Regions from separate parts of the Glutamicibacter sp. TV12E genome, predicted to be linked through region 3. Evidence: riboswitches for the same ligand, from Rfam matches in the RefSeq annotation. Region 3 holds a riboswitch; each other region holds the start of a gene.
What was found. A riboswitch is a leader RNA that binds a small molecule or an ion and turns the genes downstream of it on or off. The one in region 3 is predicted to bind thiamine pyrophosphate.

Region 1: linked by a shared signal. The riboswitch ahead of ACT7DV_RS04000 (3-oxoacyl-ACP reductase) and the one ahead of thiC (phosphomethylpyrimidine synthase ThiC) in region 3 are both predicted to bind thiamine pyrophosphate.
Region 2: linked by a shared signal. The riboswitch ahead of ACT7DV_RS10595 (ECF transporter S component) and the one ahead of thiC (phosphomethylpyrimidine synthase ThiC) in region 3 are both predicted to bind thiamine pyrophosphate.

Annotation. Positions count from the first base shown of each region.
Region 1 is NZ_JBQVVF010000001.1:878,727-881,926, reverse strand. It holds gene ACT7DV_RS04010 (HNH endonuclease family protein) at 1-587, opposite strand, end outside; gene ACT7DV_RS04005 (hypothetical protein) at 839-1,423, shown strand; TPP riboswitch at 1,447-1,540, shown strand; gene ACT7DV_RS04000 (3-oxoacyl-ACP reductase) at 1,626-2,426, shown strand; gene ACT7DV_RS03995 (NtaA/DmoA family FMN-dependent monooxygenase) at 2,423-3,200, shown strand, end outside.
Region 2 is NZ_JBQVVF010000001.1:2,264,078-2,267,277, reverse strand. It holds gene ACT7DV_RS10600 (ATP-binding cassette domain-containing protein) at 1-1,436, opposite strand, end outside; gene ACT7DV_RS10595 (ECF transporter S component) at 1,433-2,053, opposite strand; TPP riboswitch at 2,117-2,240, opposite strand; gene ACT7DV_RS10590 (DUF4235 domain-containing protein) at 2,314-2,565, shown strand; gene mnhG (monovalent cation/H(+) antiporter subunit G) at 2,621-3,025, opposite strand; gene ACT7DV_RS10580 (monovalent cation/H+ antiporter complex subunit F) at 3,025-3,200, opposite strand, start outside.
Region 3 is NZ_JBQVVF010000001.1:2,418,821-2,422,020, forward strand. It holds gene ACT7DV_RS11310 (DEAD/DEAH box helicase) at 1-52, shown strand, start outside; gene thiC (phosphomethylpyrimidine synthase ThiC) at 168-1,910, opposite strand; TPP riboswitch at 1,906-2,015, opposite strand; tRNA gene ACT7DV_RS11320 (tRNA-Thr) at 2,191-2,262, opposite strand; tRNA gene ACT7DV_RS11325 (tRNA-Thr) at 2,785-2,856, shown strand; tRNA gene ACT7DV_RS11330 (tRNA-Met) at 2,904-2,977, shown strand; gene ACT7DV_RS11335 (GTP pyrophosphokinase) at 3,102-3,200, opposite strand, start outside.

The DNA of each region.
Region 1 (3,200 bases), 1.5 Mb from region 3:
GGCGGAAGCCATGATGCGGCGTCCTTGTCGCCTTTAGCCGCGTTGGTCGGCCCATCCGAGGCCATGAGGTTAAGCGGGTCATTGGCGAATTCGAAACGAGCTTCCTGGTCCCAGCGCTGTGCACCCTTTTGCCACGCATCTGACAAAGCAACAACGTGGTCAATCTGAACCGCGGTGCTTGTTTTCTGGCCCCGAACAAATTTGATGGTGGTGTTGGTATACGGGTCGTGGAAGGTTCCGCTGAGCACTACGCAAGGCTTCGACGCTGATTTGTATTTCACGTGTTCCAAGTCGCGAGCCAGGATGTCATTGCGGGCGTCGCAACCGTTGCGGTCCGGATCCTTCCATCCCTTGCTGAACTTTTCCCGTTCGTAGCCAGTCTTGGGGGCGCGGCCCTTCACGTCGATATCCGCGAGCAATTCAAGCGAGTCAGCGTAGCTGGCGCGTTGCCCCGCACTGTTGTAGGTAGTGTCAGCCTGTGCGTCGGGAACTCGATACTGCTCGATGGAATCAAGAGTTGAGCATCCAGTGAGGGCAAGGGATGAAGCGATGAGTGCAAATGAGATTGCGCGGCGCAGCAGCTGCATGCGGAAGTACGACTCCTAGGAAAGCGACAGTTGGCAAGGGGGTAGGCCCTTAGGAAACTATATGAAGTGGGGTGGACCATTTAGCCGCGTCTAGGCCGTGTTTTAGTGTGAGATCCGTGTGGGCCTGTGTAGTTGACCATTTCATGATCTGATAAAAATCATGGTTCTTTTGTTTGACATGCATTGTTTAAATCAGATTAATAACATAAGGTCGAGTAAACTATTTCATCCTCGTTCGTATTGGAGCGCTCATGAAGAGGAGCCTGACGCTGGCCCTGGTTGCGCTGCTCGGGCTTTGCTCCTGTACCACCCCAGTTTCGCAATTGAGGCTCCCGGAAGAACCTGCTCCCGAGACTACTCCGGGAGTCCTCGAAGAAGAGATAGCGGAAGACACTATCGAAAGTATCGATGGCATCGCGGAATTCTTCCCGCCGATGATCGCCTTTGCCGCTGCTATCAGAGGAGAAGGTGGGCTAGTCGGCTCACTAGAAGATCCGGGTGCGGAATTCTTTGAAGAGAACGGGTTCAGCTCTGGGTCGGGATCATCGAATACCTATCAGCTAAATGAGGCAGGGGATATTCAGACAGAGCCTCTGATCGTCTCTACCTCGGCGGGACAGAAAAATCTGCTCCAGTTCGCTTGCCAAGGAGTGGGATTCGTCCGTATCAAGGCTGTTAAAGATGACGAGGTTGTCGCCGAAGATTCCCTGCAGTGTGCGATCCCTGCTAACGATTTGAGCATGGAATTCACTGTTCCAGATGGCGGTGAAGTTTGGATTGTCCAAGAACCAAGTGCTGATACGCGCGGGGTTCATGAAGTAATGTTCTACAGCTAAGCCGTGCGTGTGCTACTAATGGGAGCAGTGACACGGGGTGCCGCAGGGCGGCTGAGAGAACACCCGTTGAACCTGATCCAGTTAGTACTGGCGAAGGGAATGTCCTGGATTCTGCGTATGTGTGCACCTGAAGTGCTTGAACCGTCCGCGTCTTTGGTCAAAATCCATTCGCCAACAGACGCCGTCAAGGAGTTCAAACAAGATGAGCACGGACACCCAATCACCAGCAACCCCCATTGCCCTTCCACTTGAAGAGCAGGTTATTCTTGTCACCGGCGGAGCCCGAGGGCTCGGTGCCGCCATCAGCAAGGCCTTCCTAGCTGCTGGAGCGAAAGTCGTCATCAATTACAGCACTTCGGAACAAGCAGCCAATGATCTCGTTGCGCTCTACCCGAACGATGCAGTAGCCATTAAGGCTGATGTTCGCAACGAATCTGCGCTCAAGTCGATGGTGGTTGAAGCCGAAGATCATTTTGGGCAGCCGGTGACTACTCTGGTGAACAATGCCTTGGTGGATTTCTCCTTTAACGGCGATGCCCGCTCCACCGCCGAAGCGATTTCGGCAACAGAGCTCAGCGCCCAGTTCGCCGGATCGGTGCTGGCTCCCGTGGCTGCCATCCAGGCTGTCCTGCCTGGAATGCGGCAAACAAGGTTTGGACGCATCATCAATATCGGCACTAACCTATTCCAGCACCCGGTGGTTCCGTACCATGACTACACCGCCACAAAAGCTGCGCTGCTGTCCCTGACCCGTACCTTCGCTGATGATCTTGGGCCTGAAGGAATCAACATCAACATGGTTTCTGGCGGGCTCTTGCGCACCACCGACGCCTCGGCTGCGACCCCCGAGGCAGTATTCGACTTGATTGCCTCGGGAACGCCATTGCGTCGAGTCACCACTCCAGCGGAACTGGCCGATACCGTCCTGTTTTTCGCTTCCCCGCTCTCACGTGGGGTGACAGGTCAGAACCTTATCGTGGATGGCGGGCTGGTGAAGGGATGAGCCAGAAGAAACAAGTACATCTGAATCTGTTCCTTTACGGCGTCGGGCACCACCAAGCGGCCTGGCGTGCTGAGGACTCGGCAGCCGAAGAGCTTCCCGGTACCCAGTACTACATTAAGCTGGCTCAGCTGGCTGAGAAGGGGCTGCTGGACGCGGTGTTCTTCGCCGATGGCCAAGCGGTGTCATCCTCAGCTGCGCAGGCCGGTCCCACCTGGTTCTTTGAGCCGGTGACGCTGTTGTCGGCGATCAGCCAATGCACCACGAATATCGGACTGGTCTGCACCATCTCGGCCAGCTTCTACTCTCCCTTCCACGCGGCACGCATGCTGGGCAGCTTGCAGCATTTGTCCAACGGGCGGGCCGGCATCAATGTGGTGACGAGCATGTGGGATACCGAAGCGCAGAACCATTCGCTCGCCGAACTGCCTGCGCACGCGCAGCGATATGGCAGAGCCGCAGAATTCATTGATGTCTTGCGCAAGTTGTGGGGATCCTATCCGCATCAAGCAGTCCAGATTGACCGTGGCGGAAACTTCACCGATACGCAATTGCTTCAAGAAATCAATCACGAAGACGAGCACTTCTCGGTGCGAGGTCCCTTGAATATGCCCAACTCAGTTCATGGCGAGCCTGTCATGTTCCAAGCAGGCTCCTCGCCAGCTGGCCGCGAACTGGCAGCAGCACACGCTGAAGCGATCTACTCGGTAGCAGCCGATCACCAGATGGCATCCGAATTCGCCCAAGACATTTCCGAACGCACCAGAGCTTCGCGTG
Region 2 (3,200 bases), 150 kb from region 3:
GCGGTGTCCTGCTCCAATTGCTCCACGAGCAATCCGGCAAGCTCCCGCCATGTCCTGGCGTCCTGTCCGAAGGTTGGTTCGTCCAGGATCAGCACATCGGGGGCCGCGGCCAACACGGTGCCCACCGACAACCGGCGTTTCTCCCCTCCCGAAAGAGTAAAGGGATTAGCTTCGGCCAGATGCTGCAAGCCCAAACGCTGCAGCAGCGACTCGACCAGGGCATCAACCTGCTGCGCTTCGTACTTCAGCTCGTGGCCGCCGCTTGCCTTGGCCCGCAGCGGCGCAAAAGCCAATTCTTCGCGCACGCTCTGGGTGACAAATTGGTGTTCGGGTTCCTGGAACACCGACCCTATCCGGCCGATCAGGGCTCCTGCCCGCCAGCTGAATGGTGATTTCCCCAGGCCGTTGGCCAGCGCGTCGGAAGCCTGCAAGGCTCCCTGTGCCGGTTCCAGCAAACCGCCCAAGGTCAGTGCCAAGGTGGATTTCCCGGCGCCATTCTCGCCGCGGATAACCGTCGCCGTTCCAGCGCTCACCGCCAGATTCACCGTTTGGGTCCGGGGCGCTTGCCCGCTGCGGGCGCTGACCAGCTCGGCGGCTTCCAGAAGCAGCGCCCCGGGCCGGGGGCTCGCCGGTCGGACCTGTGGCGAATAGCCTGGCACCCACACTCCGGCCTCCGAAAGCTCTGCACGCAGGTCTTCATCGTCAATGAGCCGCTGCGGGTCCAGGTCGTGGGCGATGCCGCCGCCTGGTTCGAGGACGATGACTCGATCCATATGTTCTGCCCACGCATCCAGCCGGTGCTCGACCACGATCAGCGTGGCGCCGCTGAGCCGGGCGGCGTTGAGCACCGCATCGCGCAATGGCCCGATGCCTTCCGGGTCGACGTTGGCGGTGGGTTCATCAAGCAGCATCAGCCCAGGCTGCATGGCCAGGATTCCGGCCAGGGCCAGGCGCTGCTTTTGCCCGCCGGACAGTTCCTGGGTGCGGTGGTCCATGGGCAGCATGCCCAGCCCCACCGCGTCCAGGGCCTCGGGAATTCTCTGGCGGATGATGGCCGGATCCACCGCCAGGTTTTCGGCGCCAAAGGCCACGTCGTCGGCGACCCGGCTTTGCACCACCTGGGTCTCCGGGTCCTGCTGCATCAGCCCCACCGGGTGTTCCCGGGCGAAGGCGTCTGACCCGTCGATGAGCAGTTGACCGGCGATCTGCTCGGCCCCATCGACTTCCAGCAGTCCGGCCAGGGCATGGAGCAAGGTTGACTTGCCTGCCCCGGACGGGCCGATTAGCAGCACCTTTTCGCCGGAGTTGATCTGCACGTCAAATGCCGAGATGGCAGGTTGCGAGCGTTCCGGGTGCTGCCAGCAAAAACCTCGAGCAATGATCTCGATGCCTCGCCGAGTTTGTGCCGTGGCACCGGTGTTGGCCATCGAACTCATTTCGCGGCCAGTTTTCCGGATTCAAGGTGTGCCCGGCGGCTGGCCAAAGCGCTCAACGCGCCGGTCTTGGCCAGGCCACGGGTTGCCAGCCAGGACAGCAGGCCTGCAACAATCAGCCCGGAGACACCGGTAGCGATCACGTGGAACAGCTTCAGCGCCGGGGTGTATTCAACGTAGTAGGCCATGATGTAGGCCTCGGAAATACCGGCGAAAAGTCCAGAGAAGAGCCCGGCAAGCAATGCCACGCCCAAATTCCACTTGCGGTAGCGGAACGCGGCAAAGACCACTTCGGCACCCAGGCCTTGGACCAGGCCGGACAGCAGCACGGTCAGGCCATAATGCGAACCGAGCAGCGCTTCGACCACCGCTGCCAGCAGCTCGCAATACAGGGCCGCGCCGGGCTTGCGGATAATCAGCGCGCCAAGCACCGCGGGGAAGAGCCAAACGCCGGTGAGCAGTGCTGCCGCGGGAGGGAAGGCCGCAAAGGCCAGCGAGAACAGCCCATAGCCTGCGCCCCAGGCCCAGAAGATGACGCCCGAGGCGACTGCGATGACCGATGCAGTGACGATGTCTACGACGCGCCAGCCAGAACGCTGATTTGCTGCTGATTGCTTCATTGGTGGTCCTCCTATATCAAGGAGGGGAGATGTACGGATTCAGGGCACAATGGTCCCGGTCCGCATCCGAGATGCTCGACTTCCTTCGCCGGTACTAGCCGGAGCAGGTTCGAGGGTCTGCGATCTATCGCACTCTCAGCGTCTTGCGACTCCAGTTTCGAAGTCTGACGCTCCCCTGTCGGAAAATTACTGCCCACCTACCATACCGCAGGTATGCTGGGCAGAGGAACGATAAGTCACGACGTTGAAACGAGGGCAAAATGAATACAGTGCAGAAACTTGCCACCACGGGTATTTCCATTGGCGCCGGTTTTGTCGGCAGCAAGCTGGTTGACCAGCTGTGGAAGGGTTTCACCGGAAACAAGGCACCCCGTAAGGGAAGCGAAGAAGCCGCCGAGGCTTCGCTGCGCCAGGCTCTCGGATTTGCGATCTTCTCGGCCATCGTGGCAGCCACCATTCAGGTGCTGGCAGACCGCGGTAGCAACAAGGTAGTCGCACGCTTTAGCAAGTAGCGCACACAGCACGGGCATCCCGCCGTCGGCGGGATGCCCGTGCTGTGTTGTTGTCCTAGTCTTCAGATTTTCCGGTTGCACCCGAGGTTGCATCGAAGGTTCCGGTGGGCGGGGCACTGCTGGTCTTGTCCACAATCTGCTTGAGCTCATCGGCATAGAGCGAGTCCTTGGCAGCGTGCTTGGTGCGGTAGCCGGAGCGCCCGATCATATGAGCCGAGACCGGTGCGGTCAACAACTGCATTCCCCATGCCAAGAAGAGCACGGGAACCACAGCCCAGCTGCGCAGCTGAATCGCCAGCCCGGTGAAGACCAGCAAGAACCCGAGGACCTGGGGCTTGGTTGCGGCATGCATGCGGGTGAGCATGTCGGGAAAGGTCAGCAGGCCAATACCGGCAATCAGTGACATGAGGCAACCGGCAATCAGCAGTACTGCCACGAGAATATCCACGAACATCTCCATCAGGCATTCCTCTGGTCAGAAACGTAGCGCGAAACGGTGACCGAGCCGATGAAGCCCAACGTGCAAGCGGCAATGACGAAGAGCAGGTAGTCGGTGTGCCGGTTGTAGACCATCTCCAGGCACAGCGCCACGGAGATGATCAGCAGCATCACGTCCAGTGCGAGAACGCGGTCGA
Region 3 (3,200 bases):
CAAGGATCGCTTCAGCGATTCGGGTCGCAGCGGTGGACGTCGCGACTACTAAGCCAGCGCCCGCTGCAGCTTATTAGCTAGCACAGCATAATGCCCCTGGATTAAGCCGAAAGGCTTGATCCAGGGGCATTATCGTTTCCACAACAATAGGGGCCGCAGCTCTAGCTCTACGGGGCGGTACTGCCTACCGGAATCTCATCGCCGAGATAGACTTTTCCGCCGCTTTCTACGAACTCCCGGCTCTTCTGCGCCATGCCCGCCAACGCAGCTTGCGCTTCCGCTGAGCCGTACTCGTCGCGAATGTCCTGGGAGATGCGCATGGAACAGAACTTCGGGCCGCACATCGAGCAGAAGTGGGCCGTCTTGGCAGGTTCCGCAGGCAACGTCTCATCATGGAATTCCTGCGCCGTGACAGGGTCCAGGCTCAGCGAGAACTGGTCGTTCCAGCGGAACTCGAAGCGAGCCTTGCTCAGCGCGTCGTCGCGGGCGGTGGCCCCAGGATGCCCCTTGGCCAGATCTGCGGCATGTGCTGCAATCTTGTAGGTAATCACACCGGTTTTCACATCATCGCGATTAGGCAATCCCAGATGTTCCTTGGGCGTGACATAGCAAAGCATGGCGGTGCCATAACGGGCGATTTCGGTGGCGCCAATGGCGCTGGTGATGTGATCGTAGCCGGGTGCGACATCGGTGACCAACGGGCCTAGCGTATAGAAGGGCGCGCCGTCGCACAGTTCCTGTTGGCGTTCCACGTTCTCGCGGACCATGTGGAAAGGGATGTGCCCCGGTCCTTCCACCATCACCTGAACATCGTACTTCCACGCGCGCTTGGTCAATTCGGCAAGGGTATCAAGTTCGGCGAATTGGGCCGCATCATTGGCGTCGGCAATGCATCCCGGACGCAGCCCGTCGCCCAATGAGAAGGCCACGTCGTACTGCGCAAAGATTTCACACAGCTCGTCAAAGTGCGTGTAGAGGAAATTCTCCTGGTGATGAGCCAGGCACCATCCGGCCATGATGGATCCGCCGCGCGAAACGATTCCGGTGACGCGGTTGGCTGTCAGCGGGACATAGCGCAAGAGCACGCCGGCATGGATGGTCATGTAGTCCACGCCCTGCTCGCATTGCTCAATGACGGTGTCCCGGAAAATCTCCCAGGTCAGGGCGTTCGCTTCGCCATTGACCTTTTCCAGTGCCTGGTAGATCGGCACGGTGCCGATGGGGACCGGCGAATTTCGAATGATCCATTCGCGGGTGGTGTGGATGTCGTCGCCGGTCGAAAGGTCCATGACAGTGTCTGCGCCCCATTTGGTGGCCCACTGCAATTTGGAGACTTCTTCAGCGATGGAGCTGGTCACTGCTGAATTGCCGATATTCGCATTGATCTTTACGAGAAACGCTTTGCCGATGATCATCGGTTCGGATTCAGGGTGGTTGATATTCGAGGGGATGATCGCTCGTCCGGCGGCAAGCTCGCTGCGCACCAGCTCTACATTGCATTCTTCGCGCAATGCTACATAGCGCATTTCCGGGGTGATGACTCCAGCACGAGCGTAGTGCATTTGAGTCACTGCTGCCCCGTCTACGGCCTTGAGCGGCTGAGCGGAACGTCCAGCCCACTCATCGCTGGCAGTACCGCGGCGGACCGCTGAACGCCCATCGTCATGCAGGTTCCGCTCGCGTCCCGCATATCGCTGCACGTCTCCACGCTCAAGTATCCAAGATTCCCGAAACGGTTTCAGTCCCTGCGTTGGTTCGCTTCCCGGCCCGCTGGTGCGATACACAACCACCGGCTCGTTGGGCTGGCCATTGGGGGAGTCCGCAAGCAGGATCTGCGTAACCGGAACTGAAATCCCATCGGCTTCGCGGAACGCGAGAGAGTGGGCGGAATGCTGTTCAAATTGTTCCATTGAGAAACTCACTTCCTTCGCCGGCATTACCCGGACAGGTTCAACGGTCGCGGACAGCTGCAGTCCGATCTCAGCCCTTGCCATGGGGCTCCCGTGTGGTCGCAGATGACACTAGCACGAAAATTTCTATCGGAGGCAAACAGTCCACAAGGTGACGATCGGCCAGCGAAATGTTTTTTGCGAAGCGAGGATGAAATTCTGGCCATATTCGGTCCAGAATAAAAGTTCTGGGTAAACGAAAAGAGAGACAATCTGCAATCAGATTGTCTCTCTTATTTCGAGCCCCCTGCCGGAATCGATCCGGCGACCTCGTTCTTACCAAGAACGCGCTCTACCACTGAGCTAAGGGGGCAACGAGTAAATACTCTACACAGGTTTCTGACGTTTGCAAAATCCTGAATGGATTTGTAGCTGAGGTCACAAGCGTACTACTCAAGCCCGGAATGCGGGCGGTGGGTCACTGCCTGCGGAAGTTTTCCAGGCACCAGTATCCGATCAGGGGAAAAGTCTATTGGCGCCACAGGGATCATCGATTTATTCTGGCTCTTCCGACCGCATTAGGGGCGTTCTTGGGGCTTGCCCATTCGCACCCGGAGCCGTTGCAGCATTCCTGCTGTGTTTGAAGGGTGCCGGGCTTGCTTGCCATGCAAATTAGAAGTGAATTAAGGGGGCGGATAATTGCAGGCTGATCACCAAATTCCCCTCAGTGAGCATCGTCACCAAAGCACTTTTGTGCCATTGGTTGTGCCGCGTGAGTGTCTAAATCGCCAATAACCGAATCTGACTAGTGGTTATTCTCCCGACTGGTGTCGAATTAGAGGGTTGAACGCCGATTTTTGTTTGTGCGCGAATCCGTGTAGAGTATTTACTCGTTGCCCCCTTAGCTCAGTGGTAGAGCGCGTTCTTGGTAAGAACGAGGTCGCCGGATCGATTCCGGCAGGGGGCTCTGAGTGAGAAGCTTTCTTGGCTTCTACTGGATTGCTTCTCACTTGTGGCGGCGTAGCTCAGCTGGTTAGAGCGCACGACTCATAATCGTGAGGTCCCGGGATCGAGTCCCGGCGCCGCTACAGATTTTGCCCCGAAATCCTTGGATTTCGGGGCTTTTTCGTTTCTGAAAATATCTGTAACGAGCAAGGCCACCGAACGAAATAGTCTTTCGCTCGGAGGCCTAGCTCTATTTTTGGGCTATCGCTACTGGGTTGCGCCCTTGTCGCGGTGCTCCTTGCCAGTTGAAGCTTCCTTGGCAAGCATGAGCAGTCCTTGTATTACTTCCGCGTCTACTTCTTGCCC